3 regions of the Thauera sp. 27 genome follow, and region 3 is predicted to be linked to each of the others. Evidence: riboswitches for the same ligand, from Rfam matches in the RefSeq annotation. Region 3 holds a riboswitch; each other region holds the start of a gene.
What was found. Region 3 has a riboswitch for cobalamin ahead of B447_RS03320 (GNAT family N-acetyltransferase). Riboswitches for the same ligand answer to the same signal wherever they lie in the genome.
Positions count from the first base shown of each region.

Region 1: it holds a riboswitch for cobalamin, as region 3 does, so the genes downstream of both, cobO (cob(I)yrinic acid a,c-diamide adenosyltransferase) here and B447_RS03320 (GNAT family N-acetyltransferase) in region 3, are expected to answer to the same signal.
Region 2: it holds a riboswitch for cobalamin, as region 3 does, so the genes downstream of both, B447_RS15870 (TonB-dependent receptor domain-containing protein) here and B447_RS03320 (GNAT family N-acetyltransferase) in region 3, are expected to answer to the same signal.

Region 1 is NZ_AMXB01000012.1:16,146-19,371, reverse strand. It holds gene cobN (cobaltochelatase subunit CobN) at 1-386, opposite strand, end outside; gene cobW (cobalamin biosynthesis protein CobW) at 388-1,464, opposite strand; gene cobO (cob(I)yrinic acid a,c-diamide adenosyltransferase) at 1,529-2,140, opposite strand; cobalamin riboswitch at 2,298-2,518, opposite strand; gene B447_RS08310 (methyl-accepting chemotaxis protein) at 2,587-3,226, opposite strand, start outside.
Region 2 is NZ_AMXB01000031.1:37,433-40,658, forward strand. It holds gene B447_RS15855 (adenosylcobinamide-GDP ribazoletransferase) at 1-30, opposite strand, end outside; gene cobT (nicotinate-nucleotide--dimethylbenzimidazole phosphoribosyltransferase) at 37-1,083, opposite strand; gene cobU (bifunctional adenosylcobinamide kinase/adenosylcobinamide-phosphate guanylyltransferase) at 1,139-1,687, opposite strand; cobalamin riboswitch at 1,780-2,013, shown strand; gene B447_RS15870 (TonB-dependent receptor domain-containing protein) at 2,154-3,226, shown strand, end outside.
Region 3 is NZ_AMXB01000004.1:150,059-153,284, forward strand. It holds gene B447_RS03315 (ribonucleoside-diphosphate reductase subunit alpha) at 1-1,298, opposite strand, end outside; gene B447_RS03320 (GNAT family N-acetyltransferase) at 1,411-1,974, opposite strand; cobalamin riboswitch at 2,132-2,333, opposite strand; gene prpF (2-methylaconitate cis-trans isomerase PrpF) at 2,417-3,226, opposite strand, start outside.

The DNA of each region.
Region 1 (3,226 bases), on a different contig from region 3:
ACACTGCCCTTCATGAGCAGGTTGGTGTCCTCGGTCGCATCGCCCGAGAACATCACCAGCGCGATGCCATGTGCCCGGCACACCTGGCCAACCTGCTCGGTGCCGTAGGGCCAGTAGCTCTCACCGCCGAGATGGTCGATGACGACCACCCGCGCGTGCTGCAGCACCTCGTCGAGGTAGAGGTCCACCGACGCAGGCTGACGCAGATGCAGGAGGTTGGCCAGGCGCACGCTCGGGAACCCCTCCCCGGGGCAGGCCGCGGCGAGCAGGGCCAGGGTTGTGTCGGCAGCGCTGAGGATGACGATGTCAGCCGGGTCCTGCGCGATGCGCGTGACCACCGAGTCGTCCTCCACGAAGCCTCCGGCCTGTGCCGCCAGCAGGTGCATGTCAGGCGGTCTCGACCGCTTCGGCAACGGCGAGCGCAGCCGCCAGAGCGCTGGCGTCGAGGTCCTCGCCGATCAGCACCAGGCGGGTACGCGGCGTCTCGTCCGCCAGCCAGCGCCGGTCGAAGTAGCTGTCGAAGCGCCGGCCGACGCCATGCACGACCAGGCGCATCGGCTTGCCCGGCAGGGCCACGAAGCCCTTGATGCGATAGATGGTGTGGGCCTGAACCAGATCATGGAGGATGGCAAGCAGGCGCTCGCGATCGACCGCGGGCAGCTCGACCGAGACCGACTGGAAGGCGTCGTGGTCATGGTCGTGGGCGTCGCCCTCTTCATGGTCGTGGTGGCTCGCACGCAGGTGGATGTTGTCCTCGGCGGCAGCGCCCAGGCCAAGGACGAGGTCGAGGTCGATACGCCCGTGCTCGCTCGCGACCACCTTCACTGCAGGTGGCAGTTCCTCGCGTACCAGGGCCTCGACGGTAGCGCGTGCCGTCTCGTCGGCAAGATCGGTCTTGGACAGGATCACCAGATCGGCTGCCGACAGCTGGTCCTCGAAAAGCTCGTGCAGCGGCGACTCGTGGTCGAGGTTGGCGTCGGCTCGGCGCTGCGCGTCCACCGCCTGCGGGTTGGCCGCGAACTGGCCGGCCGCGGCGGCGGGCACGTCCACCACGGTGATCACCGCGTCCACAGTGCAGGCGTTGCGGATCTCGGGCCAGTTGAAGGCCTGCACCAGCGGCTTGGGCAGGGCGAGGCCGGAGGTCTCGATGAGGATGTGGTCGATGTCGTCGCGGCGTGCGATGAGCTCGCGCATCACCGGGTAGAACTCCTCCTGAACGGTGCAGCACAGGCAACCGTTGGCCAGCTCATAGAGCTGGCCAACACGCTCGCCCCCCTCATCCTCGCAGCCGATGCCGCAGCCGCGCAGGATCTCACCGTCGATGCCGAGTTCACCGAACTCGTTGACGATGACGGCGATTCGCCGCCCGCCCGCATGGGCGAGGATGTGGCGCAGCAGGGTCGTCTTGCCGCTGCCGAGGAAGCCGGTGACGATGGTGGCGGGGATCTTGGGGCGAATGCTCATCGGGATGCTCCGGGGGCGCGAGGGTGTGATCGCAGGATGTGTGCGGCAGGCAAGCGCCAGGCGCTCAGAAGTCGATGCCGGCCTGGGCCTTCACCCCGGCCTTGAAGGCATGCTTGCGGTCGGCGATCTCGCTGACCGTGTCGGCCAGGTCGACGAGTTCGGGCTTGGCTGCGCGACCGGTAATGATCACGGTCTGCTTCGGCGGGCGCGCGCGCACCGCGGCGAGCACCTGTTCGGTGTCGAGGTAGTTGTACTTGAGCATGTAGGTGAGCTCGTCGAGCACGACGAGGCTCAGCGCCGGGTCGGCGAGCATGGCGACGGCCTGCGCCCAGGCTTCGTCGGCGGCGCGCTTGTCGGCGTCCCAGTTCTGCGTGTTCCAGGTGAAGCCGGTGGCCATCGCGTGGTAGCGCACGGCGCAGGCGCCCGGGTTGCGCTGCAGGAAGGCCACCTCGCCGGTAGCATGGGTGCCCTTGATGAACTGCACCACGCCCGCTTGCTGGCCATGGCCGAGTGCACGATAGAGGGTGCCGAAGGCGGAGGTCGTCTTGCCCTTACCGTTGCCGGTGATCAGGATGACGATGCCGCGTTCTTCCTGCGCGCGCTCGATGGCCGCATCGACCACCTCCTTCTTGCGCTGCATGCGTTCGTTGTGGCTGTGCTTCCTGTTCTCATCCATCGTTCCGCGCTCCAAGTCTTCCAAGGTGTAAGCGGAGGGCGGAACAATGGCGACAGCATGAACGCGTGCGATACCGCAGAGACTCGGATCGGGCAGGACGCGGGCGGATCATGGATCCGCTCAAGCAGTCGGCACTTGCCCGCACCCCGGGGCACTTACCTGTCTGATCGAGCGGGTCGGTCTTCTGGCTCACCTTCGTCCGGTTGCCATCGCCTTCCCGGAGCAGTGTGCTCCAGTGGCATTGATTGATGGCACCGTCAGGCTTACAGCAGCGGGGGCTGCGCCGGAATGGCGGGCCTATGGCCTCGCTTCACCGGACTTCCCGTTTCACACCCGGATGAGGACTCATCCAGGCGCTCCCGTTCGATACGGGGCGGACTATACGCCGCCGCAGTCCCACAGGGCAAGCCGTCTTGCTGCCGGCATGCCCCATGCGGGTATTCAGTTCAGTCGGCGATGAGGGATTCGGCAGGCACACCGACCCGCACATTGCCCCAGTGCCGGCCACCCACCATGATCGGCATGGCGATGTCGCACAGCACCTCGCCGGTGTCACGCAGATAGGTCTGCAACAACATCGACTCGGTATTGCGCGCCGCGCGCAGCTCGGGTGGGCGGTCGAACTTGCGGCAGGTACGGTTGCCGACCAGATCAGCCTCGTAATTGCCGGTCAACGGCTTGGAAAACTTGCTGTTGTGGGTCGACAGGTAGCTGTCGGTATTGACCGCCACGGCAAACGCTGCGCCTTGCGCGGCATTGAGGCTACCGTCGAGGATGGCCTGGCAGCGGCGGGTGAACTCCTCGCCCCAGCTCACCTTGAACTTGGGCGGGTTGGTGCCGGCCATCGGCGTATAGCGACGATCGAAGACATCGACGTGGTTGGCCGCCATCTGCTCGAGCTGTTCCTGGATGCGGTCGCGGAAGATGCGGGTCTGGTCGACCACCTGGTCAAAGGTCCCGCGGCCGATCTTGAAGCGCGACACCAGTTCCTGTACCGCCTCGGTCGCCTTGGTCAGCCCGACCGTTCGCTGCTCGCTGTCCTGCATCTGCTCGCCAACCTTGGCCGACAGCTGGTTGATGGCGGTG
Region 2 (3,226 bases), on a different contig from region 3:
GATGCAGAACAGTTCGAGCTGCGTGCGCATCGGGCTTCAGCTCTGGTCGCTGACGCCAGCCGACTCGAAGCTCGCCATTTCGTTGAGGAAGTTGACCGCCGCCTGCACCAGCGGGAAGGCGAGCGCTGCGCCCGTGCCTTCGCCCAGGCGCAGGTCGAGCTCCATCAGAGGCTCGACCTGCAGGAAGTCGAGCTGCACGCGGTGCCCCGGCTCCTGCGATCGGTGGGCGAACACGCAGTAGGCGAGGATGCGCGGATCGATGGCGTAGGCGACAAGCAATGCCGAGGTGACGATGAAGCCGTCGATCAGCAGCAGCATGCGCTTTTCGGCCGCGCCGAGCATGGCGCCGGCCATCATCGCGATCTCAAAGCCACCGTACTCGGCCAGCACTGCCAGCGGATCGCTCGGCCGGCCGCCGCGCTCGAGCGCTTGCGCCAGCAGGCTGCGCTTGCGGAAAAGGCCGGCGTCATCCAGCCCGGTGCCGCGGCCGGTGACGTTGTAGAGCTCGGCGTCGTGGTCGGCGCCCACCAGGCAATGGGTGATCAGGGACGCCGAGGCGGTGTTGCCGATCCCCATTTCGCCGAAGCCGATGCAGTTGCAGCCGTTGCCGGCGAGTGCATGGGCGATGCCGCGCCCACGCTCGAGGGCGGCATCGCGCTGCGCCGGCGTCATCGCCGGGCGGTCGATGTAGCTCGCCGTTCCGGGGCCGATCTTGGCGTCGATCAGGCCTGGGCGCTTGCCGAACTCATGATTCACGCCTGCGTCGACCACGCTCAGCCCCAGCCCCATCTGGCGGCTGAAGACGTTGATCGCGGCCCCACCGGCGAGGAAGTTCTCCACCATCTGCCAGGTCACGTCCTGCGGGTAGGCCGATACCCCGGCGCGTGCCGCGCCATGGTCGCCGGCAAAGACGACGATGTGCGGTTGGTGCAGCTCGGGGGCAGGCGTCTGCTGCACCAGTGCGATCTGCAGCGCGAGCGCCTCGAGCCGCCCGAGCGCGCCCACTGGCTTGGTCTTGCGGTCGATCTTGTGCTGGATGGCGGCGCTGAGCAGGGTGTCGGGCTGGGAGAGCTGGAAGTTCATGATTTACGGATGCCGGGTCGCGGGCCTGCCGGATGCAGACGGAATGAGCGCGAGTTTAGCCGTCCTTGAGCACCAGCGGCAGCCCTGCAGCGACGAACACCACGCGTGGGCACGCTGCCGCAACCGCTTGGTTGAGTCGGCCCGCCTCGTCGCGGAAGAGCCGGCCAAGCGCGGTCTCGGGGACCAGCCCCAGGCCAACTTCGTTGGCGACGAGGATGATGTGCCCCGGCAGGGTCGGCAGCACGGCCAGCAATGCGTCGCGTTCGCGGCGGAAGGCAGGCAAGTCTTCGGCGCTCGCGCCCGGGGGCAGGTGGTGGGCATCGGTGAACAGGTTGCTCAGCCACAGCGTCAGGCAGTCGACCACCAGGCAGTGCCCGGGGGCGGAGGCCTCGCGCAGCGTGTCCGCGAGCGCAATCGGCGCCTCCACCGTGCGCCAGCCGGCGGGGCGGTCGGCCTGGTGGCGCCGGATGCGCGCAGCCATCTCCGCATCCAGCGCCTCGGCGGTGGCGATCACCGTCACCGCCAGCCCCGACGCCGCCGCCCGGCGCTCGGCCTCGCGGCTCTTGCCGGAGCGGGCGCCACCGAGGATCAGTTCGCATGTCATTGTTCTGGCGGGTCCTTGTGTAGGGAACGTCTGTATCTTATTGCAGTGCACGATACCGCCCCGTACGGTATCATCCGCGCCGACTGCCCCGGAAGGGGCAACGCGTTATCGGTGCCCACGGGCGTTTCTCGCCCAGGGTTAAACGGGAAACAGGTGCGCGGCCCCTCGCAAAAGAGGCCGCAATGCCTGTGCTGCCCCCGCAACGGTAAGTGCGCGCAAGGTGGGTCATGCAGCCACTGGGTCCTCGACCCGGGAAGGCGATCCATCCGTCCGGCTCTGCCGGCACAGCGCACGAGCCCGGAGACCGGCCGGAGCGCGAAATGGCGGATGTGCCGCGGGGTGGCGGCGACGGGCGTGGTGGTTTCTCTTTCTGCTCTCTTCGGTTCTACCTGGGTCGCGGTGCGTCCATGTGCTGGATGGCTTGTCGCATGCGGGGACGCATTGCGCAGCTCAGGGAGTCTTTTCGATGAATCTGCGTTATTCCCAACTTGGCCTCTGTGTTGGCGGCCTGGCGTCGGCAGTCCTTGCCGTGCCGGTCTACGCTCAGGAGCACATTGCACCGACGGTTGTCGTTACCGCAACGCGTCAGCCGGTCAAGGCCAACGAACTGCTCGCCGACGTCACCGTGATCGATCGCGCCCAGATCGAGCGCGCCGCGGCATCCAACGTCGTCGATCTGCTTAGCCGTCAGCCCGGTGTCCAGTTTGCCCGCAATGGTGGTCCCGGCGCATCGGTCAGCCTCTACCTGCGGGGCACGAAACCGGATCAGACCAAGATTCTGGTCGACGGTGTCCCGTTCAACTCCACGGCCTTGTCGGGTTCGTCGCTGCAGTACCTGTCGCTCAACAACGTAGAGCGTATCGAGATCGTCCGTGGGGCCGCGAGTGCGATCTACGGTGCGGACGCCATTGGCGGAGTAATCAACATCATCACCCGCACGGCTGAGCCCGGGCTGCGCCTGGACGGATATGCCGGTGCTGGCAGTCGGGATACGCGTCAGGGCGATCTGGCAGTGTCGGGCGGGGATGAGCGGTGGCGCTTCCGCCTTCACGTCAACTCGCTGAACACCGATGGCTTTTCGTCCCGCAGGGGCGCCAGCAATCGCGATGCGGATGACGATCGTTACCGCAACGAGGGCTATGGTGGTGCGCTGTCCTTCCATCCTGCCGAGGGGCACGAAGTGGGCGTTTCCTTCCTTGAACAGTCGGGAACGGTGCAATATGACAGCTTTGGCGGTAGCGGCAACTTCGATGACCGTGCGAGCTTCAAGACCTCGGTATTCAACGCATTCGTCCGTAACCGCCTGACCTCGTCGTGGTCCAGTCGCCTGTCGTATGGGCGCACCGACGAGGATCGTGCGGACTACAGCGAGCCCGCGCCCTGGGATCCTTTGGGCATCACCCGGCGGGAGAGCACCAACGAGACCTTGAGTTGGCAGAACGACATCGCGCTGCCGATCGGGACGGGACTTGTCGTGGTCGAACGCTTCGAGCAGGTGGCGCGCCCGCGCGAGACCTTCGCCGAGGGAAATGTGCAGAT
Region 3 (3,226 bases):
TGCCAGGTCTCGAGGTAAGCGCACACCGCGCCCTTGCGCTTGCCGCCCTGGTTGACCGCCACCGCGGTGTCGTTGACCACCTTCAGGAAGGGAATCACGCCCTGGCTCTGGCCGTTGGTGCCCTTGATGCGGCTGCCGAGCGCACGCACGGCCGTCCAGTCGTTGCCCAGGCCACCTGCGAACTTCTGCAGCAGGGCGTTCTCCTTGATCGACTGGTAGATGTCTTCCAGGCTGTCGGCCACCGTCGTCAGGTAGCACGATGACAGTTGCGAATGCCGGGTGCCGCTGTTGAACAGCGTCGGCGTGCTGCTCATGAAATCGAAGCTCGACAGCAGCTCATAAAACGCAATGGCCTGCGCCTCGCGGTCGATCTCGTTGATCGCGAGACCCATCGCTACGCGCATGAAGAAGGTCTGCGGCAGTTCGATACGGCGCTCGCTGACGTGCAGGAAGTAGCGGTCGTACAGCGTCTGCAGGCCAAGGTAGTCGAACTGCAGGTCGCGCTCGGGGCGCAGCGCCGCTGCGAGGCGCGCAAGGTCGAAGTCGGCCAGGCGCGGGTCGAGCAGTTCGGCATCGATGCCGCGGCGAATGAGGGTCGGCAGGCAGGCGGCATAGCCGAGTTCGGGATCGGCCATGTCGGCCTGGGAGGCCTCATGCCCGAGCACCTCCACGCGGATGGTCGCCAGCAGAAGGCGGGCGGCGACGCGGCCGTAATCCGGCTCGCGTTCGGTCAGTGTGCGTGCCGCCAGCACCAGCGCCTGGCGCATGGCTGCGATGGGTACGCCGTCGTAGAGGTTGTGCAAGGCGTGCTCGAGCACGGTGTCGGCGGACACGCCGTCCAGCCCTGCGCAGGCTTCGCGGCAAGCGGCGAGCAGGGCGCTGCGGTCGAGTGGGCGGCGCGCTTCGCCGTCGACGACGTGCAGCACGGCGAGTGCACCGTCGGTCTGCGCGTGCGCGCCTTGCTCGGCGGCGCGCTCGGCGGCACGACGCTCGCGGTAGAGCACATAGGCGCGGGCGACGTCGTGCTCGCCCGAGCGCATCAGGGCCAGTTCGACCTGGTCCTGGATGTCTTCGATGTGCAGCATGCCGCCGTCGGGCAGGCGGCGTGTCAGCGCGCCCACGACCGTGTCGGTGAGGCGCGCAACGATGTCGCGTACGCGCGAGGAGGCGGCGCCCTGGCGGCCCTCGACGGCGAGGAAAGCCTTGGTCATGGCGACGGTGATCTTGTTGGGGTCGAAGGCGACGACGGTGCCGTTGCGGCGGATGACCTGGAAGGCGTTGAGTTGCACTGAGTCCATCAGTGCCACGGAGGGAAGTCGGTCCACAGTGGGGTCCTCTTGTGAGTAAGTGCGAATGGCAGCCGGTGGCTGAAAGGCGAGGCTTGCGGGTGAGTGGCCGGTACTTGCCGCCTCACGCTGCGGTGCGGCGTTGCGGCTGGGCCGCAACTGCGGCCAGAGGCCGGCCGTTGGCAGGCAGGTCCAGCGTCAGGGGCGCATCAAAGATGCCGCCGGGCCTGCGGAAGCCGGTGGCCGCAGCCATATGCAGAACGGCCGGGCTGATGCTGTGACAGATGATCCGAGTTGCCGGCAGGGTGCGGGCCAGCGCAATCACATGGCCGAACAGCGCGCGCCCGAGGCCTCGCATACGGTAGTCAGGGCTGACGCTGAGACCGAAGTCGAGGGCTCCGTCACGCACGCCGGCATGTGCGAGGGCGATGACGGCGCCTTGTGCGGTGCACAGGCCATGGATATGGTCGCCGGCGAAGTCGAGTGTGCTGACATAGGCCGCGATACCCTCGTCGCGGATGCCGTGGCTGAAGCGCAGCATGCGGTCTTCCGCGTCGAGGCCGAGCAAGTGCGCGAGGATGCGTGGTGCGTCGGGCACGGCGAAGCGGTGCATCGGGCGCAAGGCCGTGGCCGGCAGGTCGGCGGCGAGTGGCTTCAGCTGCTGGGCGGAGCGGGCAGGAGCAGGCATGGCGGAGATCCGGTGCGGGCAGGGCGGATCTCCGACGGACAGGCGTGCGGCGCCATGCGCACGGACGCGCCGTGCGCTGCACTCGAGCCGTCAGGAAAACGAGCAAGTGAAATGGTGTGAGCCATGCCTCTTGTCAGGGACACCCCGCCCCAAACTGTTGAAGGTGATGTGCATGGCAGGTCTCCTGGCTCACGGGTCATCGCCTTGCGCCAGCCTTCCCGGAAAGATTCCAGTGGCAGAGAGGGCGCAGGACTCGCCGATTACAGTTGCGGGGGCAGCTCCGGGTTGAGCGCGCGGGGCGCGGCACCGGATTCCCTTTTAATCCCCCTTGCGGGGGAACCATAAGCGTCGGGGACTCTAATTGGATGCCCGGGGGGTGTCAAGTTGCCGGTCTGTATATAGTGCTCGTTACGTTCTGCTCTACTAAATGTTGTTTGTCGCGTCAGAAAGCGTCGCCGGGCACGCGCACCGCGCCTTCCATCAGCACGCGGGCCGTGCGGCTCATGACGGCCCTGGAGACCTGCCACTCGCCATCGACCAGCCGCGCCTGGGCGCCTACGCGCAGGGTGCCTGAGGGGTGGCCGAAGCGGACCGAATCGCGCTCACCGCCACCGGCGGCGAGATTGACCAGCGTACCGGGAACGGCCGCAGCGGTGCCGATGGCCACTGCGGCGGTACCCATCATGGCGTGGTGCAGCTTGCCCATCGACAGCGCGCGTACGAGCAGGTCGACGTCCCCGGCCCGTATCGCCTTGCCGCTGGCGGCGAGGTAGTCCCTGGGTGGGGCAACAAACGCGATCTTTGGCGTGTGCTGGCGGGTGGCGGCCTCTTCAGGGGTCTTGATCAGGCCCATGCGCAGCGCGCCGGCCACCCGGATCTTCTCGAGGCGTGCGAGCGCTTCCGGATTGCCGTTGATGTCTTCGCGCAGCTCGGTGCCCCGGTAGCCGATGTCCTCGGCGTTGACGAACACCGTGGGGATGCCGGCGCTGATCAGCGTCGCCTTCAGGCTGCCGACGTCGGGCACCTCGAGCTCGTCGACCAGATTGCCGGTGGGGAACATCGACCCGCCCCCGTTCTCGCCAGCGCCGTCCTCGGACGGGTCAAGGAACTCCAGCACGATTTCGGCGGCCGGGAAGGTCACGCCGTCCAGTTCGAAGTCACCGGTCTCCTGCACCTGACCGTCGGTGACCGGGACATGGGCGATGATGGTCTTGCCAATGTTGGCCTGCCAGATGCGTACCGCGCACACGCC